One region of the Achromobacter deleyi genome, then DNA from elsewhere that is predicted to be linked to it. Evidence: riboswitches for the same ligand, from Rfam matches in the RefSeq annotation. Region 1 holds a riboswitch; the other holds the start of a gene.
What was found. A riboswitch is a leader RNA that binds a small molecule or an ion and turns the genes downstream of it on or off. The one in region 1 is predicted to bind glycine.
Positions count from the first base shown of each region.

Region 2: it holds a riboswitch for glycine, as region 1 does, so the genes downstream of both, gcvT (glycine cleavage system aminomethyltransferase GcvT) here and I6I07_RS18230 (D-amino acid dehydrogenase) in region 1, are expected to answer to the same signal.

Region 1 is NZ_CP065997.1:4,004,138-4,019,660, forward strand. Features, by position in the region: gene I6I07_RS18190 (SRPBCC family protein) at 1-398, opposite strand, end outside; gene I6I07_RS18195 (NAD(P)H dependent flavin oxidoreductase family protein) at 487-2,214, opposite strand; gene I6I07_RS18200 (PLP-dependent aminotransferase family protein) at 2,311-3,837, shown strand; gene I6I07_RS18205 (PhzF family phenazine biosynthesis protein) at 3,981-4,769, shown strand; gene I6I07_RS18210 (sulfite exporter TauE/SafE family protein) at 4,924-5,667, shown strand; gene I6I07_RS18215 (LysR family transcriptional regulator) at 5,664-6,623, opposite strand; gene I6I07_RS18220 (MFS transporter) at 6,757-7,989, shown strand; gene I6I07_RS18225 (LysR substrate-binding domain-containing protein) at 8,077-9,009, shown strand; gene I6I07_RS18230 (D-amino acid dehydrogenase) at 9,352-10,581, opposite strand; glycine riboswitch at 10,626-10,712, opposite strand; glycine riboswitch at 10,714-10,805, opposite strand; gene ampC (class C beta-lactamase) at 10,959-12,215, shown strand; gene I6I07_RS18240 (3-hydroxybutyryl-CoA dehydrogenase) at 12,238-13,251, opposite strand; gene I6I07_RS18245 (NAD/NADP-dependent octopine/nopaline dehydrogenase family protein) at 13,254-14,351, opposite strand; gene I6I07_RS18250 (helix-turn-helix domain-containing protein) at 14,517-15,509, opposite strand.
Region 2 is NZ_CP065997.1:2,414,096-2,429,618, forward strand. Features, by position in the region: gene I6I07_RS10895 (translocation/assembly module TamB domain-containing protein) at 1-3,044, shown strand, start outside; gene dcd (dCTP deaminase) at 3,137-3,700, shown strand; gene I6I07_RS10905 (GNAT family N-acetyltransferase) at 3,743-4,609, opposite strand; gene I6I07_RS10910 (sensor domain-containing diguanylate cyclase) at 4,781-6,019, shown strand; gene I6I07_RS10915 (GNAT family N-acetyltransferase) at 6,070-6,597, opposite strand; gene I6I07_RS10920 (hypothetical protein) at 6,713-7,165, shown strand; gene I6I07_RS10925 (arginine/lysine/ornithine decarboxylase) at 7,410-9,671, shown strand; gene I6I07_RS10930 (NAD(P)/FAD-dependent oxidoreductase) at 9,689-10,891, shown strand; gene I6I07_RS10935 (superoxide dismutase) at 11,045-11,659, shown strand; gene I6I07_RS10940 (ZIP family metal transporter) at 11,688-12,581, shown strand; glycine riboswitch at 12,674-12,766, shown strand; glycine riboswitch at 12,800-12,922, shown strand; gene gcvT (glycine cleavage system aminomethyltransferase GcvT) at 13,006-14,106, shown strand; gene gcvH (glycine cleavage system protein GcvH) at 14,204-14,581, shown strand; gene gcvP (aminomethyl-transferring glycine dehydrogenase) at 14,673-15,523, shown strand, end outside.

The DNA of each region.
Region 1 (15,523 bases):
TCCTGCCAGCCCAGGTAGCACATCTCCGGCGGAATCACCGCCGGGATGTTCTCCTGCACCACCGTCATCTCCGTGCCGCAGGAGACCTTGCGCAGCGTGATGGTGGTCTGCATCCGCCCGGGCAGGTTCGGATCGTCGAACTGGTCCGTGTAGCGGATCTTCTCGTCCGGCACCAGCTCCAGGTATTCGCCGCCAAAGTCATGGGCGTGGCCGGTGCCGAAATTACGGAACGACATGCGGTGCTTGCCGCCCACCCGGGCGTCCAGTTCATGGACCTCGCAGGTGAAGCCGTAGGGCGGCAGCCAGCGTACCACCGCGTCGGGTTCGAGGAAGGCGCGGTAGACGCGCTCCGGGGTGGTGCGCAGGACGCGATGCAGGGTCACGGTGCCAGTCGTCATGATGAATCCGCCTTTGAAGGGAAGTTGAGCGTACTGGGTCGACGTTCGAGCATCCCGCGGATCGACATGGCTGGCATGGGGATAAACCCTAGGTCGCCCGTGCGTCCGCCTCCGGCGGCGTTTCCCGCAGCAACACATCCTCATAGAAGGCGCCGATCGGCAGCGCGCGGTCGCGCACCTGGATCTCCAGCACCCAGATGCCGTCGGCGGGCACGAAATCCGCCTGCGCCAGCTGGTGCTTGCCATACAGCGCATGCGGAAAATCCGCCACGCGGTGACCCGGGATCTCGCGCACCAGCTCGCAGCCGTGCCGGCGGGCATGGTCCTCGGCGCGGTCGTACAGGGCAGCGCCGGTCAGGCCCCGCAGCCAGTCCTCGCGGGTGCGCTCGAACACCTGGCGCGCGGCCTCGGCGCAGCGCTCGCGGTCGGCGTCGGCGCCCAGCACGAACGTGTCGCCGTAGTCGCCCTCGTAGCCATCCCAGACCGGGCCGATGTCGACCACGAACACGTCCTCATCGCGCAGGCGGCGCTGGAAATCGGTGGGCTGAACCGCCGGCGATTGCGAGTCCGGGCCGAACCGCACGTAGGTGGGATGCCAGTTGTGCGAGGAGCCCATGCGGCGCAGGTGCGCGTCGGCCGCGTTGACCGCCTCGCGCGTGGTCATGCCGGGCCGCATCAGCGCGGCGATCTCGCGCACCGCGTCGCGCGAGCGGCGGCGCGCCGCGAGGATGCCGTCCAGGGTGAAGTGGCTGCCGACCCGTTCCCAGGGATGGGCGGGGGCGGCCGGCGCGCCGGCGGCGGCCGCGTCCTGCGAGGGCAGGAACGCCTCGGCGTGGAAGCGGTCGCGCGCCAGGCCGGCCGCGCCCAGCCGCTCGCGCGCCGCCCGCACCATCGCGGGGTTGCCGCAGGCGTAGACCACGGCGCCGGCCCAGTCATGGCCGGCGGCCAGGGCGGCGTCCTGCACGTGCCAGGGCCGGGCGGCGTCCGCCCCGGGCGTTTCCGACAGCACGGCGTGCCAGGCGAAGCCGGCGCCCTTGCCCTGCAGCGCATTGAGCAGCGGGCCCGCGTAGCAATCGTCCTCCGTCCGGCCGCCCCAGTAGAGCGTGACGCGCTTGAAGCGCGGGTCCCGCAACGCCTCCATCAGGATCGGGTGGATGCCGGCATAGCCGGTGCCCGTGGCCAGCAGCACCAGGTGTTCGATATCCGCCGCCCAGCCGTCGGCCGGCCAGACGCAGGCGCCTTGCGGGCCTTCCAGCGCCAGCGTATCGCCCGGCATCAGGCGCGGCAGGATGCTTTCGGTGAAGCCGCCGCCGGGCATGCGGCGAATATGGAATTCGAGCTGCGCCGGCGCGGCGGCGACGGGCACGTTGGCGATCGAGAAGGGGCGGTGGCTGCCGTCGTCCAGCAGGAAGCGCACGTGCTGGCCGGCCTGCCAGGTGAAGGCGGCGTCGCCGCGCACTTCGATGACCAGCCGGGTGACGTCGGCCGTCAGCGGCGCGCGCGACAGCACGGTGGCCTCGCGCCGCTGCATCGGCTGGGGCGGGGCCTGCCAATGCGGGAACTTCAGCGTCAGGTCGCTGGTGGCGCGGCATTGGCACATCAGCAGTTCGTCGTCGGCGGGGACGTAGGAACGCTCGTTGGGCGGCGTGATGCGTTCGTGCCGGCCGGCGGTGACCACCGCCCGGCAGGCGCCGCATTCGCCGCGCTGACAGGAAAAGGGCACGGCCGTGCCCTGGGCCAGCGCGGCGTCCAGGATCGAGGTGGCGCCATCGCAGGTGAAATGGCCGTTGGCGAGCGTGATGGTGTAGGTGGACATGGCACGGTTCCGAAAGACGGGTCGATGGGCGTAATGTAGGGATAGAATGGCTGGGTGAAATAGGGCCATTTCCATGAATATGAGCAAGCCACTTATATGAGCAAGCCACTGGTGCGCGATGCCCGGCTGGAATCCAGTCTCGACCTGCCGGTCGACCCGCCGCGCGCCGGCGAGTCCAAGCAGGCCTGGGTGTACCGGCAGATCCGCGAACGGATCCTGCGCGGCGTGCTGCCCTCGGGCGGGCGGCTGCCGTCCACCCGCGACCTGGCGGCGCGCTGGCACGTGGCCCGCTCCACGGTCGAGGCGGCCTACGACCAGTTGCGCGGCGAGGGGTATACCGCCGGCACGGTCGGCTCCGGCACCTACGTGGCGGCGGTCATCCCGGACAATTTCTTCCGCCGGGGCCTGCCGGGCGACGGCGGCGCCGCCAGCGCGCCGCGCCCGGCCGCGACGGCTGCCCGGGTAGCCGCCGTCGCGGGCGGGCCGGCCGCCGCGCCAACCGGGAGCGCCGATCCGTCGGCGCCGTCGCCGCGCCGTGAAGCGTCGTTCATGGCGCGCAGCGCCGATGCCTCTCTGTTCCCCATGGAAACCTGGCGCAAGGGCCTGATGGCCAGCGCCCAGCGCGTCACGCCGGCGCAACTGGCGCACGAGGATCCGCTGGGCTGGCATCCGCTGCGCGAGCAGATCGCCCGCTACCTGGGCGCCGCGCGCGGCATCGCCTGCGACGCCGGCCAGGTGGTGGTGCTGACCGGCATCCGCGACGGCCTGGACCTGAGCGCGCGCCTGCTGCTGACGCCGCAGGACAAGGTGCTGGTCGAGGATCCCGGCTATCTCAACGCCGAGCCGCTGTTCAGCCAGTACACGCGGCACATCGTGCCGATCGCCATCGACGAGCACGGCTTTTCGGTGGCACGCGCCCGGCGCCAGCGCGGCGCCCGGCTGGCGCACGTGACGCCGGCGCATCAGTCGCCCACCGGCGTCACCATGCCCGTGTCGCGCCGCCTGGAACTGCTGGACTGGGCCGCGCAGGCCGGCTGCTGGATCCTCGACGACGACTACGACAGCGAGTTCAGCTACGACGGCGCGCCCCTGGCGGCGCTCAAGAGCCTGGACGGCGGCGACCGCGTGATCCACTTCGGCAGTTTCAACAAGACCCTCTTCAATGCCTTGCGCATCGGTTATGCGGTGGTGCCGCGGTCGCTGGCGCCGGCGTTCGCCCGCGCGCTCTACGTCACCGGACGTTCCTGCAGCGTGATCGAGCAGATGACGCTGGCGGCATTCCTGGAGGACGGCGGTTTCGCGCGCCACGTGCGCAAGGCGCGCTCGGTGTACGCCGGCCGCCGCGACCGCGTCATGGCCATGCTGCGCGAGGCGGTGGGCCCGGCGCCGCTGCGCGTCAGCGGCGAGCAGACCGGCTTTCACCTGGTGTGGTGGCCGCCGTCCGGCTTCGACGTCGCGGCCCTGCTGGCCCGTGCCCGTGACTGGGGCGTGGGCATCCAGCCGGTCGCCGACTTCTGCCGGCGGGTGTCCTGGCCGGACGGCGTGGTCATCGGCTACAGCGCGCGGCAGGACGCCGACCTGGACCGGCTGGAGGCGCTGCTGCGCGAGGTCACGCGCCGCTAGCAGCGGGGCGTGGGACAGGCCTTGGCACAGACGGGCGCCCGCTCGCCAGGCGCGGGCGGTTTTCGTAGCAAAATGCCGCATGGCGTGTCCGCGCACGCCGCCGACTTTCACCGCATTCGATTCACCGCTTTCCAGGATCCTCCATGCCGCAACTCGATCTCTACCAGGTAGACGCCTTTTCCGCCGCGCCCTTCGGCGGCAATCCCGCCGCGGTGGTGCCGCTGGACGCCTGGCTGCCGGACGCCACCTTGCAACGCATCGCCGAAGAGAACAACCTGTCGGAAACCGCCTACGTCGTGCGCCGCGGCGACCAGTACGACCTGCGCTGGTTCACGCCCGCGGTCGAGGTCGACCTGTGCGGCCACGCCACGCTGGCGACGGCCTGGGTGCTGTTCGAGCAGCTCGGCGCCAAGGACGAGGTGCTGCGTTTCGCCACCCGCAGCGGCGAGTTGCTGGTGCGTCGCGCCGGCGATGGCCTGGCGATGGATTTTCCGGCCAGGCAGCCGGTGGCCGAGGCCGTGCCGCCCGGCCTGTTGCAGGCCTTGGGGCTGGCCGAGGCGCGGGCGCTGTACCGCACCGACGACTACCTCGTCGTGATCGACGATGAATCGCTGATCGACGGCCTCGAGCCGGACTTCGCCGCGCTGGCGGCCTTCGACGTGCGCGGCGTGGCGGTGACCGCGCCGTCCGCGCGCCACGATTTCGTGTCGCGCTGGTTCGGCCCGCGGGTCGGCGTCAACGAAGACCCGGTGACCGGTTCCGCGCACACCTCGCTGGCGCCGTACTGGGCGCAGCGGCTGGGCAAGACGGTCCTGAGCGCCGAGCAGGGCGGGGCGCGCAAGGGGCAGCTGCGCTGCGAGGTGCGCGACAACGGTCGCGTCATCATCAGCGGCCAGGCCGCCTTGTACCTGCGCGGCACGATTTTCCTCTGATGCGGCGCGGCGCCGGCCGCCATTACCGAAAACCTATCGCCTCATCAGCACTTCAAATACGCCCCGCGCCGGGGCGCGCCTAGAATCTGCCGTCACAAGATCAAGGACCGGCGCGCCTCGCGCCGCCGGTCACGACAACGAGGAGACGCAGGGCATGGATGCGGTGTGGATAGTGGCGATCGGCGCGGCCGCGGCGGGCTTCGTGCAGGGGCTGTCGGGCTTTGCCTTCGGCATGGTGGCCATGTCGTTCTGGGCCTGGGTGCTGGACCCGCGGCTGGCGGCGGCGCTGGCGGTGTTCGGCGCGCTGACCGGGCAGCTGCTGGCGGTGTTCTCGGTGCGCCGCGGCTTCAACTGGCCGCTGCTGTGGCCGTTCCTGCTGGGCGGGCTGGCCGGCATCCCGCTGGGCGTGCTGGTCCTGCCGCACCTGGACATGGACTGGTTCAAGGCGGTGCTGGGCGCGCTGCTGGCGCTGTGGTGCCCGGTGATGCTAATGGCGCAGCGCCTGCCGCGCATCGGCGGCAACCGCTGGGGCGACGGCGCGGTGGGCCTGGTGGGCGGCGTGCTGGGCGGCATCGGCGGCTTCGCCGGCAGCGTGCCGACGCTGTGGTGCACGCTGCGCGGCTTCAACAAGGACACGCAGCGCGCCGTGATCCAGAACTTCAATCTGTCGATGCTGTCGGTGACCATGGCGATCTACCTGGCCACCGGTATCGTCACGCGCGACATGGCGCCCATGTTCGCGGTGGTGGCGCCGGCCATGCTGATCCCCACGCTGCTCGGCACGCGCCTGTATATCGGCATTTCCGACGTGACGTTCCGGCGCGTGGTGCTGGGGCTGCTGACATGCTCGGGCCTGACGCTGCTGGCGTCGTCGGTGCCGCAACTGCTGGCGCGCTAGCCGGCCGGCGCGGGGCGGCCGGCCGTTCGGCCTGTCTGCGTTCCGTCCTGGCCGACCTGTTCGGCCACGAACGCCAGCAACGCCCGAGTCTTGGCGGGCACGTGGTGGCGTGACGGGTAGTAGGCATGCAGGGGAAAGCGCAGGTCGGCCCAGTCGGGGAACAGGCGCACCAGTTGTCCGGACGCCAGGTAGCGTTCGGCGCCCAGTTCGAACAGTTGGGCGATGCCCTGTCCGGCCAGGCAGGCGCTGTGGACGGTGCCGGGATCGTTCACGGTCAGCGCGCCCCGCGGCTTGACGACCAGCTGGCGGCGGCCCTGGCGGAACTCCCAGGGAAAGGTGCCGCCCGCTTCCGGCTCGCGGAACAGGATGCAGCGATGCGCGCCGTGTTCCAGGTCGCGCGGATCCTTCGGCTTGCCGAAGCGCTGCACGTAGGCGGGCGCGGCCATCGCGAAGACGCGCGTCTCGAACAGCTTGCGGGCCACCAGTGACGAGGCCTGCGGGTGGCCGAAACGCAGCGCCAGATCGAAGCCGTCGGCGACCAGGTCGCCGAGCCCTTCGCGGCAACGCAATTCCACTTCCAGTTCCGGATGGCGATCCAGGAACGCGCCGATGCCCGGACCGAGAATGAGCTGGGCAAACAGCGGATCGACATTGACGCGCAAGCGCCCGCGCACCGACCGCGCAAGGTCGACGGCGTTACCCGTCGCCTCCTCCAGCGCGCCGATCAGCGGCATCACCGTCTCATAGAAGCGGCGCCCCTCATCGGTCAGGCGTACCGAACGCGTGGTGCGCTCGAACACCCGGATGCCAAGCCGCTGCTCGAGCCGCGCGATGGCCCGGCTGACGCCCGATTGCGACATATCCACGGCCTCGGCGGCCGCGCTGAAGCTGCGGGTATCGACCACCGCCGCCATCACGTCCATGCCTTCGAGAAGTTGAGTATCGAGCGTGCGCATTGATGCTCCAGAGTCATGAATGTTATGTGTTCCATGCTATCGCAATTCGGGACCGTGAATTCCACAATCTCGCCTGTCCGGGGTTTCGGGCGCCGCCCGCCCCATTCACTTCCTTTCTCTGGTGGAACGATTCATGGAATTCACGATTAAACCCGCCGGCCCGTCCTCATCGGGCGACGGCGCGCATCCGCCGCACGGCGCCTCGCTGTCGAGGGCGCGCAGCGCCGCCGCCGTGCTGGCGCTGAGCCTGGGATGCTTTTCTTTCGTCAGCACCGAACTGATGCCGGTCGGCGTGCTGCCCGCGATGGCTTCGGGGCTGGAGGTCTCGCTGGGCGAGGCCGGCTACCTGGTGTCGTGCTTTGCCTTCGTGGTGGCGCTGACCGCGACCCCGCTGACCGGGTTGCTCGGGGCCATCAACCGCAAGGCGCTCATGGCCCTGTTGCTGGCGGTCTGCTGCCTGGGCAACCTGGTCACCTACCTGGCGCCCAGCTACGCTGTAGTGCTGGGAGGGCGGGTGCTGGTGGCCGCCGCCATCGGCGTGTTCTGGTCGACCGCGGTGGTGACTGCCGTGCACCTGGTGTCCGCCCGCAACGCGATACGGGCCACCTCGATCGTCTTTGGCGGGGTATCGCTGGCCACGGTGCTGGGCGTGCCCGCCGGCACCATCCTGGGCGAACACCAGGGTTGGCGCGCGGTGTTCGCGGCGCTGTCGATGCTGAGCCTGTGCGTGTTCGCGGTGGTGCTGTGGTCGGTGCCCGCGGTGCGGCTGTCCAGGGCGACGATACGCGGCGCGATGCGCGGCATCCTCAGGAGCCGGGCCTTGCTCGCGGTGTTCGGCGCGACCGCGCTGATCGTCACCGGCAATTTCCTGGCGTACACCTACATCGCGCCCTATCTCGAACAGGTCGCACGGCAGTCGCCGGCCGACATCAGCCTGATGTTGTTGCTGTATGGCGCGGCCGGCGTGCTGGCCAATTTCGCGATTGCGCCATTGGCCGCGCGCGCGCTGCGCGCCAGCCTGGCGCTCGTCACCGCGATGCTGGCCGCCAGTCTGCTGGCCATGCACCTGGCGATCGACAGCCACGCGGCCATGGCCGCCATGATGGTGCTGTGGGGCGCGGCCTACGGGGCGCTGCCGGTGCTGTTGCAGACGTCCGTCTTCAATGGCGCCGCGCGGATCGAGGGCGGGGCGGATGGCGCCACCTCGATCAACGTCGCGGTCTTCAATGCGGCCATCGGCCTGGGCGCGCTGGTCGGCGGGCTGCTCATCAACGGGGCGGGTCCCGCGCGCATTCCGGTCGCGGCGGGCGCGTTTGTCGTGGCGGGGCTGGCGCTGGTCATCGCCAGCGGCCGGCGGGCCGCCTGATCTTCAAGCTTCGCGAGGGCTGCCGGATTGACCGCACCAGGCACGGCGGGCTATGTTCGCCGGAACATCAAATCCGGCTTGAAGATCATGAACCCTTCCCGCATGCTGCCCGGCACGCGCGCCCTGCGGACTTTCGAGGCCGCGGGGCGGCTGCTCAACTTCACCCGCGCCGCGGACGAGGTGGGCCTGACGCCCGCGGCGGTCAGCTATCAGATCAAGGAAATCGAGGACCAGCTGGGCCTGGTGCTGTTCACCCGCAGCAGCCGCAGCATCCAGCTGACGCCGGCCGGCGCGGTCCTGCTGGAAGCCGCCGCCGACGCGCTCGATGGATTGCGGCGCGCGGTCGGCCGCGCCCAGCGCATGGCGCGCGGCGCCGGCCACCTGCGCCTGTCGCTGGAGGCGCGCTTCGCCACTCATTGGCTATTGCCGCGCCTGGCGCGCTTTCGAGCGGCCCATCCGGGCCTGGAACTGACGTTCGACATCAGCGACCAGGTGCGCGATTTCGAGGTGGACGACATCGACGCCGCGATCCGCTTCGGCGCGGGCCGCTACCCGGGTACGCGGGCCGACCGCCTGTTCGCCACGACGCTGGCGCCGATCGCCAGTCCCGCCTTGCTCGCCAGCGGACCCGCCATCGCCTCGCCGCGCGACCTGGCGCACTATCCCTTGTGTCACGTCGATTGCGTGGCCGAGGGCATGGTCTGGCCGGACTGGCGGATGTGGCTGGCGGCGGCCGGCGTGGCGGACGTCGACGCCAGCCGCAGCCTGGCCTTTCCGGATTCCAGTCATGTGGCGCAGGCGGCGCTGGACGGCAGCGCCGTCGGCCTGCTGGAACCGGCCATGGTCGAGGCCGATCTGGCTCGCGGACGGCTGGTCAGGCTGTTCGATATCGACGTCGGCATGGCGCCGGACTTCGCTTATTACCTGGTCTATCCGCAAGGCAGCGCGGAGGATGCGCGGGTGCTGGCGTTGCGGGATTGGCTGCGCCAGGAAGCCGGGACGTTGGACCTGGTGCGGTGACGACGTTCACGAGCGTTCAATCCTCGTCGTTTTCGTCCATGTCATCCAGTCGGGCAAAGACTGCTTTTGCAGGAGACGTTCGGCCTGCCTCGATTTCCTGTTGTCCTTGCAAGAGGATTTGAAGGAGCGCTTGGGCTTGCTCTTGCAGGGGTTCGAGGTGGATATCGTCAGGCATTATCGTGACGCTGCGTTGAGGTCTTGGGGGCAGTTGTCCGTGAATCGCAGGCGGACAAGATGCGACGGGCGAGTTTGGGGCTGCCCATCGCCTTGTCATTGGCAGCCGCGAGCTTACAACGGCCTCATGACCGTTCCAAGCGCCTGCAGGTAGCCTTCAGTCTGACATCAAGGCAGCGCCACCGCCTCCCTGACGCTCGCCGCCAGCATCTGCGCCGTCGCCGCCGACAGCGTCCAGCCCAGGTGTCCGTGGCCGGTGTTGTAGAAGACGCCCGGTCGCTTGCCCGGGCCGACGCGCGGCATCATGTCGGGCATCATCGGCCGCAGGCCGCACCACGGCACCACGCGCGCGGTGCGCACGCCGGGGAAATGGCGGCGGGTCCAGTCCACCAGGGGCTGGATGCGTTCGGCGCGGATGTCCAGGTTGAAGCCGTTGAACTCGGCGGTGCCGGCCACGCGGAAGCGCTCGCCCAGGCGGCTGGTGACGATCTTGGCGGCCTCGTCCAGCAGGCTCACGGTGGGCGCGGCCGCCTGGCTCGCGGCGTCGTCCAGGTGCACGCTGATCGAATAGCCCTTGACCGGGTAGATGTTCAGGCGGTCGCCCAGTTGCCGCGCGAACTGGCGGCTGGCGGCGCCGGCGCAGACCACGATGGCGTCGGCCTCGTGCTGTTCGCGCCGCGCGCCGTCCTCGCGCGCCACGTCCAGCACGTAGGGCAGGCCGTCGCGGCTGATGGCGCGGATGTCGGCATCCTGTTCGAAACGCACGCCGCGCCGCAGGCACGCCTGCGCCAGGCCGCTGGTGAATTTGTGGATGTCGCCGGTGGCGTCGGACGGCGTGTAGAAGCCGCCGTGGCAGGGCGTGCTCAGCGTCGGTTCGATGCCGCGGATTTCCTCCGGCGTGACGGCGTGCCGCTCCAGCCCGCCCTCGCGCAGCAGCGCGTTGGCGCGGCGCGCGGTCTCGAAGCTGGCGGCGTCGTGATAGATGTGCAGGATGCCGCGGCGTTGCAGGTCGAAGTCGATGCCTTCCTCGACCGCCATGGCGTACAGGTGCTCGCGCGCCTCGATCGCCATGCGGGTGGTGGCGATGGTGTTCTGGCGGTAGTTGCGGATCTGCCCCATGAACTGGGCCAGCCACGAATACTTGTGCCAGCTCGGCCGCGGGTTGAGCAGCAGCGGCGCGTTGTGGCGGCCGAGCCAGCGCAGGCCCTTCATGACGGTGGCGGCGCTGTTCCAGACTTCGGCGTTGCTGGCGGACAGCTGGCCGCCGTTGGCGTAGGAGGTCTCCATGGCGGGATAGCGTTGGCGGTCGTAGACGGTGACGTCGTAGCCCAGTTTGCTCAAGGCGTAGGCGGACGTGACGCCGGTGATACCGGCGCCGATGATGGCGATGCGGGGCATGATGGCTCCAGATGGCATGGCCACGACCCAACGGCCGCGGCACCCCATCTGTCTCTGTACCTGAGAGCTTCACCCGCGCGCGGTGGCGCGGGTTCCCCTTCGGTGGGCGCCAGGCGCCTCTCTCCAGATTGTCTAGACCGCGCAGTCCTGTTGCCTGAGAGTTTCCGGGGCGGTTGCTCCGTCGGCGCCCGCCACGGGGGACGGGACTCTTCTGCGGGGTTTTGAATCGACGAAACCGAGAATAGCCAAAATTCGTCGCGCGCGGCACTCAGGGTTAATACCAGGGTGGCGCGGGATTGGCTCTACACTGGGCGCCGACCCGCCGGCACGCGCCGGCCAAGAAAACGATAGGACGATCTCGCATGCGCGCTCCGGCAATGCCTCGTGTTTCCCCGCGGTCCACGACCCCTGCGTTGGCCCTGACCCTGGCCCTGAGCCTGATGCTGGCCGGCGCCGCCTCGGCCGGTCCGGCCGCGACGCCGGCCGCCTCCCCGGCCGCCGGCGCACAGGCGCCCGCCGCCAGGTCATCCACGGCGCCGGCTGCCGCACCCGCCAAGGCCGATCGCGCCACGGCCGCCGTCGACGCCGCGGTGGCCGACGTCATGCGCCAGTACGGCATCGCCGGCATGGCCATCGGCGTCAGCCGCGACGGCGAGCAGCGCTTCTTCAACTACGGCGACGCCTCGCGCGCGCCGCGCCGCGCGGTCTCCAGCGACACGCTGTTCGAGCTGGGCTCGATCAGCAAGACCTTCACCGTCACGCTGGCCGCCTACGCGCAGGCCACGGGGCGCCTGTCGCTGGCCGACAGCCCGGCCAAGTGGGTGCCCGAGCTGCAAGGCAGCGAATTCGCCAAGCTGACGCTGGTGAACCTGGCCACGCACACCGCCGGCGGTTTCCCCTTGCAGGTGCCGGACGCGGTGCAGACCATGGCGCAGCTGATGGACTACCTGAAGGCCTGGACGCCGCAATACGCGCCCGGCACGCGGCGCACCTACGCCAATCCCGGCATCGGCATGCTGGGCGTGGTGGCGGCGCGCGCGCTGGGCGAGCCCTACGTGGTGGCGATGGAGCAGCGGCTGCTTCCCAAGCTGGGCCTGCGCGACACCTACCTGGAAGTGCCGCCGCGCAAGATGCCCGACTACGCCCAGGGCTACGACAAGCAGGACGCGCCGGTGCGCGTGAATCCGGGCGTGCTGGCCGACGAGGCCTACGGCGTGAAGTCCAGCGCCCGCGACATGCTGCGCTTCGTCGAGATCAACCTGGGCACCGCGCCGGTCGATGCCACGCTGCAGCGCGCCATCGCCGAGACCCACACCGGCTATTACCAGCTGGGCGCGATCACGCAGGACCTGATCTGGGAGCAGTACCGCTATCCGGTGTCGGTGGACGATCTGGTGCACGGCAATTCCGCCAAGGTTTCGTTCGAAACCCTGCCGGTCCAGGCGCTGCAACCGCCGCTGGCGCCGCAGCAGGCGGTGTGGATCAACAAGACCGGCGCCACCAATGGCTTCGGCGCCTACGTGGCGTTCGTGCCGTCGCGCAAGCTCGGCATCGTGATCCTGGCCAACCGCAACTATCCCAACGAGGCGCGGGTGCGGCTGGCGTTGCGCCTGCTCAAGGCGCTGGCGCCGTAAAGGCCGCGCCCGCCGCCGGCCTTCATGATCCGACGGTTGCGGCTGCTTCGCCGGCCGTCCTGGCGCCATCGAACTTCGGCAGCAACCCCATGATCTCCAGCCGCGCGCACAGCTCGCCCAGCCGCCGCAGCTTGTACGCCTCCACGTCCACGCCGGCATAGTCGTAGAAGCCTTGGCCCTCGCGCAGGCCGTTGCGCCCCTGTTCCATGTTGCGTTCGATGATGGCCGGGGCCGCGAAGCGCGGATCGAGCGCGCCGGACAGGTAGCGCGAGGCGTAGTAGAGGATGTCGCCGCCGCCCCAGTCGATGAATTCCAGCAGTCCCAGCACCGAGAAGCGCAGGCCGAAGCCCAGCCGCACGGCGGTGTCGATGTCCTCGGCGCTGGCCACGCCTTCCTCGACCATGCGGGCGGCCTCGTTCATGGCCAGGGCCTGGATGCGCGGCACGATGTAGCCGGCCGCCGGGGCGCATTGCACCGGCGTTTTGGCCGCCAGGCGCAGCACCGCCAGCAGCGCCTGCAGGGCCGCGTCGGAGGTCTGCGGGCCGCGGCTCACCTCCACCAGCGGGATCAGGTAGGCGGGGTTGAGCCAGTGCGCGTTGAGGAAGCGGCCGGGCTCGCGCACCATGCCGGCCAGCTCGGTGACCAGGAAGGTCGAGGTGGTGGAGGCGATGACGCTGTCCGCCGCGCAGACCTGGCCGAGCCAGGCGAAGGTGTCGCGCTTGATGTCCAGTTGTTCGGGTACCGCCTCGAACACCACGCGGGCGCGGGCCAGGTCGGCCACGGCGTCCTCGCGCGCCACCAGGCGCACGCGGCCCAGCGCGGTGTCGGCCTGGGCGTCGTCCAGCAGGCCCAGCCGCACCAGGGTGCCCAGTTCGCGCCGCAGTCCGCCCAGCACGCGGGCGAAGGTCTCGGCCCGCTCGCCGCGCGCGCGCGGCTTGATGTCGATCAGCGTGACCTCCAGTCCGGCATGCAGGTACGACAGGGCGATGCCCATGCCCATGCGGCCGGCGCCGATCACGCACAAGGTCCGGTCCATGGTCAGCATCCTTGCGCGAGCAGCGCGGCCATGTCGGCGCGCGACAACGTGTCCAGCCCCAGCGCTTCCAGCGTGCGGCCCTCGGCGTACAGGTCGCGGCCGGCGACGGCCGACGCCACGCTCAGCAGGCCCTGCGCCACCGGCGTGGGCACGCCGGCCCAGCGGCCGGTCGACACCAGGAACGACAGGCCCAGGCGCGTGTCTTCCAGCATGTAGCGGTGCGTGCCCAGGTCGATGGTTTCGCGCCAGTCGCCGCTGTCGGTCAGCTTGCCGTGGGCGCCGCGGCCGTACATCCATTCGTCGCCCTCGCTGGCGTAGTGGTCGGCCAGCGGAAAGTGCGGCGCGGCGTAGCCGAGCGCGGCGCGGATGGCGACGCGTTCGGCGTCCAGCGCGTCGGTCACGCGGCGGATCGACGGCTGCGTGCCTTCGTTGTGGATGTCCCAGCGCTCGAAGTGTTCGAGTGGACCGGCGTTCATCAGGATCAGCGGCGGATGGATCACCGGGCCGGCGTTCATCAGGGCGCCCGACAGCGCGTCCTCGATCGGCTCGACGCTGGGGTAGGCCCGCGCCAGCGTCTCGAACGCGGGGCCGGCCAGACGGCGGGGAAAAACGCCGGTGGGCAGGCGGGTGGCGTAGGCGCTGATGACGACGCGGTCGCCGTGCTTGCGCGCCAGATAGGGCAGCGTTCCGGTCTCGGCGAAGGCGACCTCGGCGCGGTTGCCGGCGTCCTTCAGGGCGCGGGCGAACAGATAGCTGCCGAAGGTGCCGGGCGGCAGGAACACCACCTGGCCGCCGCGCAGGTGCGGCGCCAGTTCGGGCGCCAGCGCGGCGTGCGTGGTCGACGGCAGCGGAATCACCAGCAGCGCCGCGTCCTCGGTGGCGCTGGCCAGGTCGGCGGCCAACGCGATCTGGCCGGGCGCGTCGCCCAGCGCGATGCGGCGCGTGCCGCGATAGTCGGTGACTTCCAGCGCGCCAGCGCGGCGCAGGCCGTCGAAGGCCGCGCCGTCGCGGCGCCACAGGCGCACCTGGTGTCCCTTTTCCGCCAGGTCGGCGGCCGCCGCGTAGCAGCCGTGGCCGCCTCCAATAACACCGATGCGCATAATCAAGCTCCTTCGAGAGAGCTTCGATGCTATCGACGGCGCGCGGGCGAGGCTGCGCCGCACGCGCAAGTTGCATACGGAATCGGCAACGAAATCGGCGCGGGCGGGCGCGGCGCCGTCATGCCGCGATGCGGGGAGGGGCCGCGCGGCGTGTCGCCGCGCGCGTCAACAGGCGCGGGCGCGGCGCTGCCTGAGCGTCTCGGACGGCAGGCAGCCGTAGCGCTTGCGGTAATGCGTGGCGAAGTGGCCGAAGCTGGTCACGCCGCAGCGCAGCAGGATGTCGGTGACGCTGTCGCCGTCGCGCGCCTCGGCCAGCGCCGCGTGCGCCCGCGCCAGGCGGCGGTTGCGCAGGTAGTCGCTGGGGCTCTGCTTGAGGAACTGGGTGAAGCCGTTCTGCAGCGTGCGGATCGAGACGCCGCAATGGGCCGCCAGGTCGGGCAGGGCGATGGGGGCGTCGATGTGGTCTTCGATGTAGTCGCGCGCCCGCCGCACGTGCAGCGGCAACGGCTGGCGGCGGTCGGCGCGCAGGGCCTCGGAGTAATTGTGCGGCAGCTGCATCAGCAGCAGCGACGCCAGGTAATCGGAAAAGCCCGCCGCCAGCGTCTGCGTCACACCCTCGATGGCCGGATGCCGGTACAGCCGGCACAGGTAGTCCAGCGTCTCCTGCACCGCGGCCAGGCCGGGCGAGCCGGGCGCGGCTTCCAGGTCGAACACCAGCGCCTGCCGCAGGGGGCGCTCCAGCAGCTGCTGCAATTGCCGTTCCAGCGCTTCGCGCTCGATGCGCAGGATCAGGCTGCGGCAGTCCTGGCCGATGCGCAGGATGCTGCGTTCGGACGGCGACGAGATGGTCAGGCCGCCCTCGCGCAGGGCGGCGCTGCGCTTGCCCAGCGTGACCTCGCCCGCGCCTTGCAGCGTGACGCGCACCAGGTAGTAGCGGGCGATGTCGCCGGCGTCGATCTCGACCTCGGCGCCGTAGTGCAGGTCGAACAGCGCGGCGCTGCCGAAGAACACGCCGTACAGGCGCGATTGCAGCGGCTCGCCCGGGGCCACGCACATGCGGTGCGACCACAGGTGCTGGCTGACCTGGTCGGTGATTTCGGAGACATTGCCCGAATCCAGCAGGCAATGGCGTTGCAGCGGATAGGTATCGTGGAACATGCTTTCCTGCGCCC
Region 2 (15,523 bases), 1.6 Mb from region 1:
AGGCGCCGGACGCGGCCAAGCCCCGGGCCGGCGCGGCCAGGGCCGATGCCGCCAAGGGCAAGGCCGCCGCCAGCGCCAAGGCGCCCGCCGGCGCGTCGCCGGAGGCCGTCCAGGACAAGGCCGCGACCGCATTCGTCGGCCCGCCGGCGCCCGCCTGCCAGGTGATCCTGCGCGCGGACGCGGCCGGCTCGCTGGATGGTATCCAGGCCAAGCTGGATGGCACCGGCGCCGGTTTGGCGCTGGACGTGGTGGCCGACCTGGCGCCGCGCACGCCGCTGGTGCTGCGCAGCGCGCGCGCCGATGCGCTGCTGCCGGACAAATCGACGCTGTCGGCGCGGCTGGACCTGCAGGCGGTGGACGGCCAGCCGGGCCGCGACCGCATCGTCGGCACGCTCGGGGCGCAGCGGCTGGACCTGTCGCCCTGGCTCGGCGACGCGCTGCCGCCGGCCGTGGTCAGCGCCAATGCGCAATTGAGCGCCGAATTCGAGAACCTCAGCCAGCTGCGCCAGGCCGCGATCGACCTGCGCTTCGAAGACGGCGCGCGCTGGAACAAGCAGGTGCTGGCCGGCACGGTCAAGGCGCAGGTGGATATCGCCGCGCCCGCCGCCGCCCCGGCCGCGCCGCCGTCCGCTGACGGCGCCGCCCGCGCGGTGGCGGATGCCGCCACGCCGCCCGCCGCCGCAACCGCCGACCTCTTGGCCGGCCTGCGCATCCACGATTTGGACGTGGACCTGAAACTGGGCCCGAACCGGGTCCGGGCGCAGGGCGAGATCGGCGGCGCCGACGGCGCGCTGACGCTGGACGCGCAGGCGCCGCAGCTGGACGCGTTCTGGCCCGGCATTCCGGGCGGCGCCGACCTCAAGGGCAGGCTCGGCGGCACTGTCGCTTCCCACAAGGGCGAAATCACCGCCGGCTACAACCCGGCCAAGCCGCGCCCCGGCGTGCTGGGCGAATCCCGCGCCCAGGCCACCCTCGCCTTCACCGGGGGCTGGGGCAAGGGCGCGGCGGGCGAGCCCGATGCCGCCCTGACCGGCTGGCGCGGCGCCTTTTCGCGCCTGACCGCCGACAGCGCCGGCTTCACCGTCTCGGTCGACCGGCCGGTGACGCTGTCGTACCTGCCGGCGGCGCTGGCGCCGCAATGGCAGTGGCAGGTGGGCCAGACGGTGATTGGCGTGGCCCTGCCCGGCAAGGAAAAGCTGGCGATCGCCCACAAGGGCTCGCGCGGCGATGCCAAGCGCTGGGAAACCGCCGGCCAGGCCGATAACCTCGTCATCACGGCCGCCATGGCGCGCCAGGTGATCGCCGCCGTCGACCCCGAGGCCGCGGCGAAGATGAGCAAAGGGCCCAAGCGCGTCAACGCCACCGTGGCCGAGAACCAGCGCCGCATCGCGCTGGACGCGTCCTGGGACCTGAAATTCGACGGCCGGCTGGCCGGCCGCGCCCGCATCGCGCGCCGCGACGGCGATCTGTTGATTCCGGGCGATCCGCCGGTGCCGCTGGGCGTGAAAGCGCTGGTGCTGGACCTGACGGCCACGCCGACCTCGGCCAATGCCAGCCGCCTGGACGCCAAGCTGGACCTGGCCACCGACAAGATGGGCAAGATCGCCGGCAATGGCACGGCGGTGCTGGCGGTCGACGCCAAGGGCGGCATGGCGCTGGATCCGCGCCAGCCGATCCGCGCCAGGCTGGACGCGGACATCACCGACCTGGCCTGGGTCGGCCTGTTCGTCGGCGATTCGATGGAAATCGGCGGCCAGGTCAAGGCCAACCTCGAGGCCCAGGGCACGCTCAATGGCAAATGGAGCGCCAGCGGCGCGATTCGCGGCGACAAGCTGCGGGTGGTGCGCATCGACGACGGCGTGCGCCTGATCGAGGGCAAGCTGTCGGCGCGCCTGGATGGCGACAAGCTGGTGCTGGACAGCCTGCGCTTCCCGGCCTCGCTGCGGGTCATGCCGGCCGAATGGCGCACCAAGGAATGGATCACCACCAACCCCGAGGCCAAGGACGGCTATGCCGAGGCCAAGGGGCAGTGGAACCTGATCGACGGCGGCGGCAGCGTGCGCCTGACGCTGTACCGCTTCCCGGCGCTGCAGCGCTCGGACCGCTACGCCATGGTGTCCGGCACCATCGACCTGAACGCCGCGATGCCGCGCATCGACATCGTCGGCGACCTGAAGGCGGACGCCGGCTGGTTCAGCCTGGAGATCCTGCAGGGCGTGCCCTCGCTGGACGACGACGTCAAGGTGCGGCGCGCGGGCGACGATCCCGGCGCCGTGTCGACCCCGTTGCAGACCAGCATGAACCTGAAGTTCGACATGGGGCCGCGCTTCTACATCACCGGCATGGGGCTGGACGCCGGCCTGCTGGGGTCGATCCAGATCCTGCTGAACGACGGCCGCCTGACCGGCGTGGGCGCGCTGCGCACCCGCGGCGGCGGCATCGAGGCCTATGGGCAGAAGCTGCGGCTGCGGCGCGGCACGCTGACCTTCCAGGGCCGCCTGGACAATCCGTTGCTGGACATCGAGGCCCTGCGCACCGGCGAACAGGTCGAGGCGGGCGTGAAGGTGGTGGGCACCGCGCAGCGGCCGCGCATCGACCTGGTGTCGTATCCGGACGTCAGCGACGTCGAGAAACTGTCGTGGCTGCTGCTGGGCCGGGGCCCGGACGAAAGCGGCAGCGACGCCGCGCTGCTGCTGTCGGTGGGCACGGCGCTGCTGGGCGGCGGCCAGCCGTTCTACAAGCAGTTCGGGCTGGACGACGTCAGCGTGCGCACCGGCAACCTGGGCAGCTCGGGCAGCATCCTGCCGGACCGCACCGTGGCCGGCGACGTCAACCGCGACAGCGACAGCCAGCTGGCGACGCAATTCCTGGTGGCCAGCAAGTCGTTCGCCAACGGCATCACGCTCAGCGTCGAGCAGGCGCTGGCGGGCAGCGACACCGTCGGCCGGGCCAGCTACCGGCTGGCGCGCGGCCTGTCGCTGGACCTGAAGGGCGGCTCGGTGAACGGCATCGCGCTGGTCTACCGGACGTTCTTCGGCGATTGACGTGCGTGACCCTTCCGTCCCCGTTCGGGGACGGGTCGGCGCGCTCGGGATAAAATGACGCCCATTCCATTTCCCCAAGCACTCTCGCCACCATGAGCATCAAAAGCGACCGCTGGATCCGCCGCCAGGCCGAAGCCGGCATGATCGAACCCTTCGAAGCGGGGCAGGTCCGCACGGCCAATGGCGGGCGCATCGTCAGCTACGGCACCAGCAGCTACGGCTACGACGTGCGTTGCGCCGACGAATTCAAGATCTTCACGAACATCAATTCCACCATCGTCGATCCCAAGAATTTCGACGAAGGCTCGTTCGTGGACTTCAAGGGCGACGTCTGCATCATCCCGCCCAACTCGTTCGCGCTGGCCCGCACGGTGGAATACTTCCGCATTCCGCGCAGCGTGCTGACGATCTGCCTGGGCAAGAGCACCTACGCGCGCTGCGGCATCATCGTCAACGTGACGCCGCTGGAACCCGAATGGGAAGGCCACGTCACGCTGGAATTCTCGAACACCACGCCGCTGCCGGCCAAGATCTATGCCGGCGAAGGCTGCGCCCAGATGCTGTTCCTGGAAAGCGACGAGGTCTGCGAGACCTCGTACGCCGACCGGGGCGGCAAGTACCAGGGCCAGCGCGGCGTGACCCTGCCGCGCACCTGATCGCCCGCGGCGGGGGCGCCGCCCGGCGCGCCCCGCCTTGCCTCAACGCCCATCAGGGGCGGCCTGGCGCCCCGGCGCCGGGCGCAGGTATTCGATGTCCCACTCGCTTTCCGACACCTGCGCGAAGCCGTGGCGGCGATAGAAGCGGTTCGAGTCGCTGCCGCGCAGCGCGCCCACGCTGACCGGCAGGCCACGGCGGTCGGCATCGAGCAGCAGGCGGCCCAGCACCTGGCCGCCCACCCCCAGCCCTTGCGCCGCGGGCGCCACATACAGATGATCCAGCCGCAGGCCGTCGCCGTCGGGACGCAGCGCGTAGAAGCCGACGCGCGCGCCGTCGCGCTCGATGATCCAGGTGTGATCCGGCCGGAAGGTATCGCGCAGGCGGGCGCGGGCCCGCTCGGGGTCGAACCGGCCCAGGCGTTCCAGGCTGTCGCGCATGGCCTCGATGCGGATGGCCAGCAGGGCCTCGAAATCGGCGTGGGCGGCCGGCACGTCGCGTAGCGCGCCGGCCGCCAGCGCGTCGTAGCCCTGGCCCAGGAACCGCAGCAGGCAGATGCCGTGGCCGAACGGATCGCTCAGGTGGGCGATGCGGCCCCAGTCATGCGATACCGGGGGATCCTCCAGCGTCGCGCCCGCCGCCACCGCCCGTTCGACAGCGCTGTCGACGTCGTCGACCACCACATCCAGATGCACCGGCGTCCAATGGCGGGCGTAGTCGCGCGCTTGTCGCGCGGCGCTCGCGGCGGGCGTGCCGGCGGCCTTTTCCAGCAGGTAGATCGGCGCCGACGCGCCCAGCATTTCCGCGGCCCCGGGACCGAGGCGGCGATGCAGCGCCAGGCCGAAGGCGCGGCTGTAGAAGTCGATGGCCGCCTCGAGATCGGGCACGTCGATGTTGACCAGGATGCGCATGATGTCTTTCCGCAGGAGGGGATCGCAAAACATAGCATGGCGCGCACGCCGCGTTGCAATCGCGCCAGCGGCTTGCGCGGCGCTAAAGAACGCGGGGGCGCGACCGTAAAATGACATATGTGTTTGCCGATTTGGCGACGTCATCTCAGCAAGCGTGAGCAAGGCCTATCCGTGCGTTACCCCCATATCCCCTGGCTGCCCCTGTTGTTCTATCCCGCGCTGCCGGTGATTGCGGCGGTGGGGCTGTTGCTGTGGCGCCAGTGGCCGCCGGCGCTGACGCTGATCGTGCCGTTCGTGCCGTGGGTCATGGCGCTGGTCGGCGCGGCGATCTGCCTGATGTACCAGCGTTCGCAGACGCTGGCGCTGATGCTAGGCGTGCTGACGGCCGTGGCCATCTGGCCGACGCTGGCCAGCGAGGCGCCGTGGGCGCTGGGGCCGGCGCTGGTGTGGTGGTCGCTGGCCTACACCATCAACGCGCTCTGGGCGGAACGCGCCGGCATGCTGTGGGACCTGGCCGCGCGCATCGGCCTGATGGCGGTGGGCGCCGCGGCCATCGCGCTGGCCGGCAAGGACGGCGTGGGGCAGTGGTTCGGCACGCTGGCGGTGCAGGGCATGCTGGCCCGGCTCGGCATCCCGGCCGAGGCGCTGGCGGCGCTGCTGGTGACCGGCCTGACCCTGACCCTGCTGCTGTTGCGTTATGGCCGTCCGCAGCAGGCCGGCCAATGGCTGGGTTTCGTCTGCATGGCCTGGGCGCTGCCGCGCGGCGGCCAGCACGCGATCGAACTGGCCGTGATGGCATCCGCCGCGCTGACATCGCTGTCTATTTCGCTGGCGCACGAGGGCTACCACATGGCCTTCCGCGACGAGCTGACCGGCCTGCCGGGCCGCCGCGCGCTCAACGAACGGCTGCAGCGCATGGGCCGCGTCTATACGTTGGCGATGGCCGACGTCGATCACTTCAAGGCGTTCAACGACACCCACGGCCACGACGTCGGCGACCAGGTGCTGCGCATGGTCGCGGCGCAGCTGCGCCGGGTGCCGGGCGGCGGCTATGCCTACCGCTACGGCGGCGAGGAATTCACGCTGGTGTTTCCGGGCAAGACCGCGATCGAGGCCATGCCGCACCTGGAAACCGTGCGGCGCGCGATCGAGGCCTACCAGATGCGCCTGCGCGACAAGCCGGCGCGGCCCAAGGCGGACCAGGTGGGCTTGCGCCGCCGCGGCGGTCGCGGCCGCAATACCCGGCCGCTGCGGGTCACGGTCAGCATCGGGGTGGCCGAGCGCGGCGAGGCGTTGCGCGCGCCGGACGCGGTCATCAAGGCGGCCGACCAGGCGCTGTACAAGGCCAAGGACGGCGGCCGCAACCAGGTCTGGGCCTACGGTTCGCGGCGCCGCGCCGGCGCGACCTGATACCGGCGCCGTCCGACGCCGGAGTGAGGTTCCGTCAGTGCAAACCGCCCCTAGCGGCCGGGCAGCGCCAGCGCCATCAGCACCTCGTCGTACAGCTCGCCGTTGACGCACAGGGCCTCGCGTTCGAGGCCGTATTCCTCGAAGCCGAGGCTGGCGTACAGCTGCCGCGCCGCCGCGTTGTTGGCGGTGACGCTCAGCTGCACCGTGCGCACCCCGCGCATGGCGCCGGCGTGCTCGATGGCCGCCCGCATCAACTGGCGGGCCAGCCCCCGGCCGCGCCAGCCGGGCGCCACGTAGACGCTCCAGATGTGCGCCTTGTGGCGCATCTTCAGCTTGCGCTGGCGGCTGACGCCGATGATGCCGGCCAGCGCCGCTGCCGAGAACACGCCGAACATCGCGCTGTCGTCCGCCGGGGCGATCCAGTCGCGGATGTCTTCCAGTGTCAGCGTGTGTTCCTCTTCGTAACTCGATCCGAACGCTTCCGGGGTCTCGCGCAGGGCATCCAGGCGCAACTGGCGCAGCCCCTGGGCATCCTGGGGGATCAGACGTCGGACAAGCAGGCCGGATGCGGAATTCACGGGACGGGGCAGTGTTGGGAATAGGGTACGGTCAGGGTGCTGACGGGCCAGTATAGGCGTGCGGGCTGCCTATAATGGGGCAACGCCGCTTGCGGTTTTCACAAAGGAGCCAATGATGTTCGGTTTCCTCAAGATAAACCATGAGGCCGAGCGCGACGAGGTCCAGGAAGAGTTCGTGGCCCGCGTGGCTCACGCCGCCGAGGATTTCGTCCAGGCCGCCGGTTCCGCCGGAGCCGGGCTCGACTACACACCGTCGAGCGTCCATGCGCTGGAAGATGCGCTCGAAGCCGCGCATGTGGGCACATTGCCCCTGACTCCCATGCAGACCGTCGGCGCCGCCGCCTACCTCTACGAGGTGGCCCGGCGCGCCCATGGCGGCCTGTACGAGGTCTGCGACGACGAGGACCCGGTGGTGCTGGTCTGCGGCGAGCCCGACGCCGAGGTCTGCTTCGGCGCCATCGCCAAGGTCGAGCGGCGCATCCGCTACGGCGCCGCCGAGGCCATCCCGCCGTACTTCGACCGCTTCATCGCGGCCCTGGACGCGGGCGAGGCCCGCACCCTGAGGTAGGTCCGCGCGCCTCGCGCGGGGGCCTGGCCGGCGTTATCCCGGCCGCCCCGCGGGGGCCGCTCGCGGACTCGTTGCAACGGTCTTCGGGAAAACCATAGGGTCTGGAGAAAAACGGCCCTACAATTCGGCCATTCCCGCCGCCGGCGGGGACCTCGCGCCCGCCTGTCATCAGACGGTTTTTCACTAGAAGTACACTCGCGTCCGCCAACACGGTCCGATTCGCCTTGCCCCCAGGAGCGCCTGCATGAAATTCCGCTTCCCCATCTTCATCATCGACGAGGACTACCGTTCCGAGAACGCGTCCGGTCTGGGTATCCGTGCTTTGTCTTCGGCGATCGAGGCCGAGGGCGTCGAGGTGATCGGGGTGACCAGTTACGGCGACCTGAGTTCGTTCGCCCAGCAGCAGAGCCGTGCCAGCGCCTTCATCCTGTCGATCGACGATGAAGAGTTCGACGTGGATTCGCCCGAGGACGTGGCCAGCGCGATCAAGAACCTGCGCACCTTCATCGGCGAACTGCGCTTTCGCAACGCCGACATCCCCATCTACCTGTATGGCGAGACGCGCACCTCGGAACACATTCCGAACGACATCCTGCGCGAGCTGCACGGCTTCATCCACATGTTCGAGGACACCCCCGAATTCGTGGCGCGCCACATCATCCGCGAAGCCCGCAGCTACGTCGACAGCCTGCCGCCGCCGTTCTTCCGCGAGCTGGTCAAGTACGCGCAGGATGGTTCCTATTCCTGGCACTGTCCCGGCCACTCGGGCGGCGTGGCGTTCCTGAAGAGCCCGGTGGGCCAGATGTTCCACCAGTTCTTCGGCGAGAACATGCTGCGCGCCGACGTCTGCAACGCCGTCGACGAACTGGGCCAGCTGCTGGACCACACCGGCCCCGTGGCCGAATCGGAACTGAACGCGGCGCGCATCTTCCACGCCGACCACTGCTATTTCGTGACCAACGGCACCTCGACCTCGAACAAGGTGGTGTGGCACGCCAACGTCGCCGCCGGCGACGTGGTGGTGGTGGACCGCAACTGCCACAAGTCGATCCTGCACGCCATCACCATGACGGGCGCGATCCCGGTGTTCCTGCGCCCGACGCGCAACCACCTGGGCATCATCGGCCCGATCCCGCTGGAAGAGTTCCACCCGGACAACATCCGCAAGAAGATCGAGGCCAACCCGTTCGCGCGCGAAGCGGTGAACAAGAACCCGCGCATCCTGACGCTGACGCAGAGCACCTACGACGGCGTGATCTACAACGTCGAGATGATCAAGGAGCAGCTGGGCAGCTATGTCGACACGCTGCACTTCGATGAAGCCTGGCTGCCGCACGCCTCGTTCCACGAGTTCTACCAGGACATGCACGCGATCGGCCAGGATCGTCCGCGCAGCAAGGACGCGATGGTGTTCGCCACCCACTCCACGCACAAGCTGCTGGCCGGCATCTCGCAGGCCTCGCAGATCATCGTGCAGGAGTCCGAGACCCGCAAGCTCGACCGCAACGTCTTCAACGAAGCCTACCTGATGCACACGTCGACCTCGCCGCAGTACGCGATCATCGCGTCGTGCGACGTGGCCGCGGCCATGATGGAGCCCCCGGGCGGCACCGCGCTGGTCGAGGAAAGCATCCGCGAAGCCATGGACTTCCGCCGCGCCATGCGCAAGGTGGAGTCCGAGTTCGGCAAGAACGACTGGTGGTTCAAGGTCTGGGGCCCGAACCGCCTGGTGTCCGAAGGCATCGGCAACCGCAATGAATGGGTCCTGGAGTCCAACGAACACTGGCACGGCTTCGGCGACCTGGCCGAAGGCTTCAACATGCTGGACCCGATCAAGGCCACGGTCATCACGCCGGGGCTGGACATGTCGGGCAGCTTCGGCGAAACCGGCATCCCCGCCGCGCTGGTCTCCAAGTACCTGACCGAGCACGGCGTCGTGGTCGAGAAGACCGGCCTGTATTCGTTCTTCATCCTGTTCACCATCGGCATCACCAAGGGCCGCTGGAACACGCTGCTGACCGCGCTGCAGCAGTTCAAGGACGACTACGACCGCAACCAGCCGCTGTGGCGCATCCTGCCGGACTTCTGCCGTGGCCATCGCCGCTACGAGCGCATGGGCCTGCGCGACCTGTGCCAGCAGATCCACGAGGCCTACCGCGAGCGCGACGTGGCCCGCCTGACCACCGAGATGTACCTGAGCGACATGGTGCCGGCGCTCAAGCCGTCCGACGCCTTCGCCCGCATGGCGCACCGCGAGGTCGAGCGTGTCGACATCGACCAGCTGGAAGGCCGCGTCACCGGCGTGCTGCTGACGCCGTATCCTCCGGGCATCCCGCTGCTGATCCCGGGCGAGCGCTTCAACCGCACCATCGTCCAGTACCTGCAGTTCGCGCGTGAGTTCAACGAGCGCTTCCCGGGCTTCGAAACCTACATCCACGGCCTGGCCGACGAAGTGGGTCCGGACGGCGAGAAGCGTTACTACGTTGACTGCCTGATCGAAGACTGATCGGGTCCGGAGTCTTGATGTTCGATGTCGCCGTTCTCGGCGCCGGCGCCGCTGGCATGATGTGTGCCGCGGTCGCCGGTCAGCGCGGCCTGCGCGTGGTGCTGGTGGATCACGCCGAGCGGCTGGCCGAGAAGATCCGCATCTCCGGCGGCGGCCGCTGCAACTTCACCAACCTCGGCGCCGGCCCCGCCAACTTCCTGTCCGACAATCCGCATTTCTGCCGGTCGGCGTTGGCGGGCTACACGCCGCAGGATTTCCTGGCGCTGCTCAAGCGCCACCGCATCGCCTGGCACGAGAAGCACCGCGGCCAGCTGTTCTGCGACGATTCCAGCGAATCCATCATCGAGATGCTGCGCGCCGAATGCGACGCCGGCGGCGTGCAGTGGCGCATGGGTTGCCAGGTGGCCGAAGTGGCCCATGGCGAGGCCGGCTTCGAACTGCGCACCAGCCAGGGCGCGATCCGCGCGGCCAAGCTGGTGGTGGCCACGGGCGGCATGGCGATCCCGCAACTGGGCGCCACCGACTTCGGCCTGAAGCTGGCGCGCCAGTTCGGCCTGAAGGTGGTCGAGCCGCGGCCGGCGCTGGTGCCGCTGACCTTCGATCCGGCGCATTGGCAGCCGTTGTCGGAACTGTCCGGCGTGGCGCTCGAGGTCAACCTGGCCACGGGGCAAGGCAAGGCGCGCGGCGAGTTCCTCGAGGACCTGCTGTTCACCCATCGCGGCCTGTCGGGCCCGGCCATCCTGCAGATCTCCAGCTTCTGGAAACCGGGCGAGCCGATCGTCATCGACCTGGCGCCGGGGCGCGACCTGGCCGCCGAACTGCTGGCCGCCAAGTCCGGCAACCGGCAGCAATTGCACACGGTGCTGGCCGGCCTGTGGCCCAAGCGCCTGGCCGACCGCTGGCTGCAGCTGGCGGAGCAGGGCGGCAAGCCGGGCCTGGCGGCGCTGCGCCTGGCCGACGCGCCCGACAAGACCCTGCGCGCCCTGGCACAAGACATCCACCAATGGACGCTGGTGCCCAGCGGCACCGCCGGCTACAAGAAAGCCGAGGTCATGCGCGGCGGGGTCGACACCCGCGGGCTGGACCAGAAGTCGATGCAGGCCAAGACCACCCCCGGCCTGTACTTCATCGGCGAGGCCGTGGACGTCACCGGCTGGCTCGGCGGCTACAACTTCCAGTGGGCCTGGGCCTCGGGCGTGGCCTGCGGCAACGCACTGTAGGCGGGCACGACCCTTGCTGCGCGGGCGATAGCCTGTCCACATGACAGGCATTGCAACGTTATCGTTGTGATATCAAATAAAAATACCTATCATTTGTATTTCTAAAAATCAGACGCTTGTCATCACCGGCAGCGTCGCCCGACGGAGACCGCCTTGGCCTACACCTTGCCGCCCCTGCCTTACGCCTACGACGCGCTCGAACCCAACATCGACGCGCTGACGATGGAAATCCACCACAGCAAGCACCACCAGACCTACGTCAACAACCTGAACGCCGCGCTGGACGGCGCCGGCATCGCCACCGACGAGCCGGTCGACGCCCTGGTGGCGCGCATTGACCAACTGCCCGAGGCCATCCGCGGCGCGGTGCGCAACAACGGTGGCGGCCACGCCAACCACAGCCTGTTCTGGTCGGTGATGTCGCCGCAGGGCGGCGGCGAGCCCGATGGCGCGCTGGCCCGCGCCATCGACGCCGAACTGGGCGGCCACGCGGCCTTCCGCGAAGCCTTCACCAAGGCGGCGCTGACGCGCTTCGGCAGCGGCTGGGCCTGGCTCAGCGTGACGCCGGCCGGCAAGCTGGTGGTGGAAAGCAGCGCCAACCAGGACAGCCCGCTGATGCAGGGCAATACGCCGATCCTGGGGCTGGATGTGTGGGAACACGCCTATTATCTGAAGTACCAGAACCGCCGGCCGGAATACATCGGCGCCTTCTACAACGTGATCGACTGGTCCGAGGTGGCGCGCCGTTACGCCGCCGCCGTGGGCTGATTCCGGGTTGCGCGGAGGCCAGCAGTCCATGAACACCTTCAGCCGTCATCGCATCCGGCCCGCGGCCACCAGCGTCAGCGTGTGGACGCTGGCGGTGCTGGTCGCCTGCCTGGGCCTGCACCAGGCGTGGGTCTATTTCGATGCCAATGCGCCGCACGTGGCCGACGCGCTGCTGGGCGGCATGGTGGCGGCCGGCGCCACCGCGGCCGGCACGCTGCCGGTGCTGTTCGCGCGCACCATCCCGCAGAAGATGCAGGACAGCATGTTCGGCTTCGGCGCCGGCGTGATGCTGGCGGCCAGCGCCTTTTCGCTGGTGGCGCCGGGCATCACGGCGGCCGAGGCCCAGGGCGCCGGCCCTTGGGGCGCGGGCCTGACGGTGGGCGCCGCCATCCTGCTGGGCGCGGCGGTGCTGCTGCTGATGGACCGGCTGTTGCCGCACGAACATTTCATCAAGGGCCGCGAGGGCATCGAGGCGCACCGCCTGCGCCGCACCTGGCTGTTCGTCTTCGCGATCACGCTGCACAACCTGCCCGAGGGCCTGGCCATCGGCGTGGGCTACGCCGGCAACGATCCGGTGCGCGGCACGGCGTTGGCCACCGGCATCGCCATCCAGGACATTCCCGAAGGGCTGGTGGTGGCGGTGGCCCTGATCGCCGCCGGCTACAAGCGCGCGTTCGCGGTGGCGCTGGGCATGCTGTCGGGCCTGGTCGAGCCGGTCGGCGCGGTGCTGGGCGCGGCGGTGGTGGGCTGGTCGGCGGCGCTGCTGCCGTGGGGGCTGGGCTTCGCCGCCGGGGCGATGCTGTTCGTGATCAGCCACGAGATCATCCCCGAATCGCACCGCAAGGGGCACGAGGTCTACGCCACCTGCGGGCTGATGCTGGGCTTCGTGCTGATGATGCTGCTGGACACCGCGCTGGGCTGAGCGGCCGCCTCGCGGGGGCCGGCCCGCGGCCTCGGATCGAGGCCGCGGATCAACAACGGAACTGCGTTTCGCGGTATGCTTTCGGCGCTGTCACGCATGTTGCGGGAGAGAGCGGCCGTCCGCGGCCGCCGCCGAAGGCGCAATTCGCCCAGAATCGCTCAGGTATCCCATACCGCGCATGTTTGCCCTGTCCCGGTTTTTACCGCGCGGACGCGGCAAAGCAGCACTCTGGAGAGACCTGGCGCCGCTGCCCAAATAGGGACATAGCGCGCAGCCCAGGCGCCGAAGGTGCAAACCCGCCACGCGGGGCAACTCTCAGGCAAAAGGACAGAGGGGCGGAAAATTCAGCCGTTGCGCGGGCGTTTCCTGTCCGCCGGCGGCATTCCGTAACCCTGGCCCCGCTGCCGCTCCGGAGTACCCGCGCATGTCCGCAACCCTCAAACGCACCCCGCTGGCCGACGAACACATCGCCTCCGGCGCCCGCATGGTCGATTTCGGCGGCTGGGACATGCCCCTGGCCTACGGCTCGCAACTGGAAGAGCACCACGCGGTGCGCCAGGACGCCGGCATGTTCGACGTGTCGCACATGCTCAACGCCGACGTCACCGGCCCCGACGCCTTCGCCTTCCTGCAGCGCCTGGTGGCCAACGACGTAGCCAAGCTGACCGTGCCCGGCAAGGCGCTCTACACCTGCATGCTGAACCCGCAGGGCGGCGTCATCGACGACCTGATCGTCTACTTCTTCGCCGCCGATGAATGGCGCGTGGTGGTCAACGCCGGCACGGCCGACAAGGACATGGCCTGGATGCAGCGCGTCAGGCAGGCCGGCAAGTTCGACGTCACCATCACGCCGCGCCGCGACTTGGCCATGATCGCCGTGCAGGGCCCCAACGCCCGCGCCAAGGTCTGGGCCGCGCGTCCGGCCTGGCAGGCCGCCAGCGAGCCGCTGACCCCGTTCGTGGCCGCCCGCGTCGGCGACGACACCCTGGTGGCGCGCACCGGCTACACCGGCGAAGACGGTTTCGAGATCGTGCTGCCCGCCACCGAGGCGGTGCAACTGTGGCGCGACCTGGCGGCCCAGGGCGTGCGCCCGGCGGGCCTGGGCGCGCGCGACACGCTGCGCCTGGAAGCCGGCATGAACCTGTACGGCCAGGACATGGACGAACTGACCCAGCCCGGCGAAGCCGCGCTGACCTGGACGGTGTCCCTGAAAAACCCCGAGCGCCGTTTCATCGGCCGCGACGCGCTGGAGCAGTTCGCCACGCCCGCCGCCTTCATCGGCCTGAAACTGCAGGAGCGCGGCGTGATGCGCGCCCACATGGCGGTGCGCACCCCGCACGGCGTGGGCGAGCTCACCAGCGGCACCATGTCGCCGACCCTGGGCGTCTCGATCGGCTTCGCGCGCCTGCCGCAAGGCGTGGCCGCGGGCGACACGGTCGAGGTCGACATCCGCGGCAAGTGGGTGCCCGCGCTGGTCTGCAAACTGCCGTTTGTCCGTAACGGCAAAGCCGTCGAACACTCGTAAACTCGAAGCTTCGCGGCGCTGGCCGGCCCCTTGGGGCAGGGCCGGCGGCGCGAGGCGCGCAACACCATTTCCTTATCCGAATCCCCCAGGAGTTCCCATGAGTCTGCCCACCGATCGCAAGTACACCGAGTCCCATGAATGGGTCAAAGCCGAAGGCGACGTGTTCGTCGTCGGCATCACCGATACCGCCCAGGACCAGCTGGGTGACCTGGTCTTCGTCGGCGACGTCAAGGTCGGCGCCAAGCTGAACGCGGGCGAGACCGCCGGCGTGGTCGAGTCGGTCAAGGCCGCCTCCGACATCTACGCGCCCGTGGCCGGCGAAATCGTTGCCTTCAACGACGAGCTGGAAAGCAACCCCAACCTGATCAACGAATCGGCCTTCACCGCCTGGATCTTCAAGATCAAGCCGGTCAACGCCGCCGATGCCGACAAGCTGCTGGACGCGGCCGGCTACGAAGCCGTCGCCAACGGCTAAGCCCGTCAGGGCGGGCGCGGCGCTGGCGCCGCCGCCCGTCCATGCATCACCGTCCGTCCCTCCGACGACACCGCCATCTCGAGATCCCCCCATGTCGCGCGCCCTAGACACCCACACCGACTTCATTCCCCGCCACATCGGCCCCTCCGACGCCGACCAGGCCGCCATGCTCGCCGCGATCGGCAGCCCCAGCCTGGACGCCCTGATCGAAGAAGTCGTGCCGCCCAAGATCCGCAGCCAGGCGCCGCTGGCGCTGCCGCCGTCGCGCAGCGAAGCCGACGTGCTGGCCGAGCTGAAGCAGATCGCCGGCCGCAACAAGGTCTTCCGCAACTACATCGGCCAGGGGTACTACGGCACGCAGACGCCCAACGTGGTGTTGCGCAACATTCTCGAGAATCCCGCCTGGTACACGGCCTACACGCCGTACCAGCCCGAGATCTCGCAGGGCCGCCTGGAGGCCCTGCTGAACTACCAGACCATGGTCGCCGACCTGACCGGGCTGGACATCTCCAACGCCTCGCTGCTCGATGAAAGCACCGCCGCCGCCGAAGCCATGACGCTGGCGCGCCGCGGCGCCAAGTCGCAGAGCCCGGTGTTCTTCATCTCGCGCCACGTGCATCCGCAGACCATCGAAGTCGTGCGCACGCGCGCCGAGGGCCTGGACATCGAGATCGCCATCGGCGACGAGGCCGAAGGCCTGCCGGAGTGCTTCGGCGTGCTGCTGCAGTACCCGCACAGCACCGGCTCGGTGGCCGACTACCGCAAGCTGGCCGAGGCCGCCCACGCGCAAGGCGCGGTGGTGGCCGTCGCCACCGACCTGCTGGCGCTGGCGCTGCTGGCCGCGCCGGGCGAGTGGGGCGCGGACATCGCCATCGGTTCGGCCCAGCGCTTCGGCGTGCCGTTCGGTTTCGGCGGCCCGCACGCCGGCTTCATGGCCTGCAA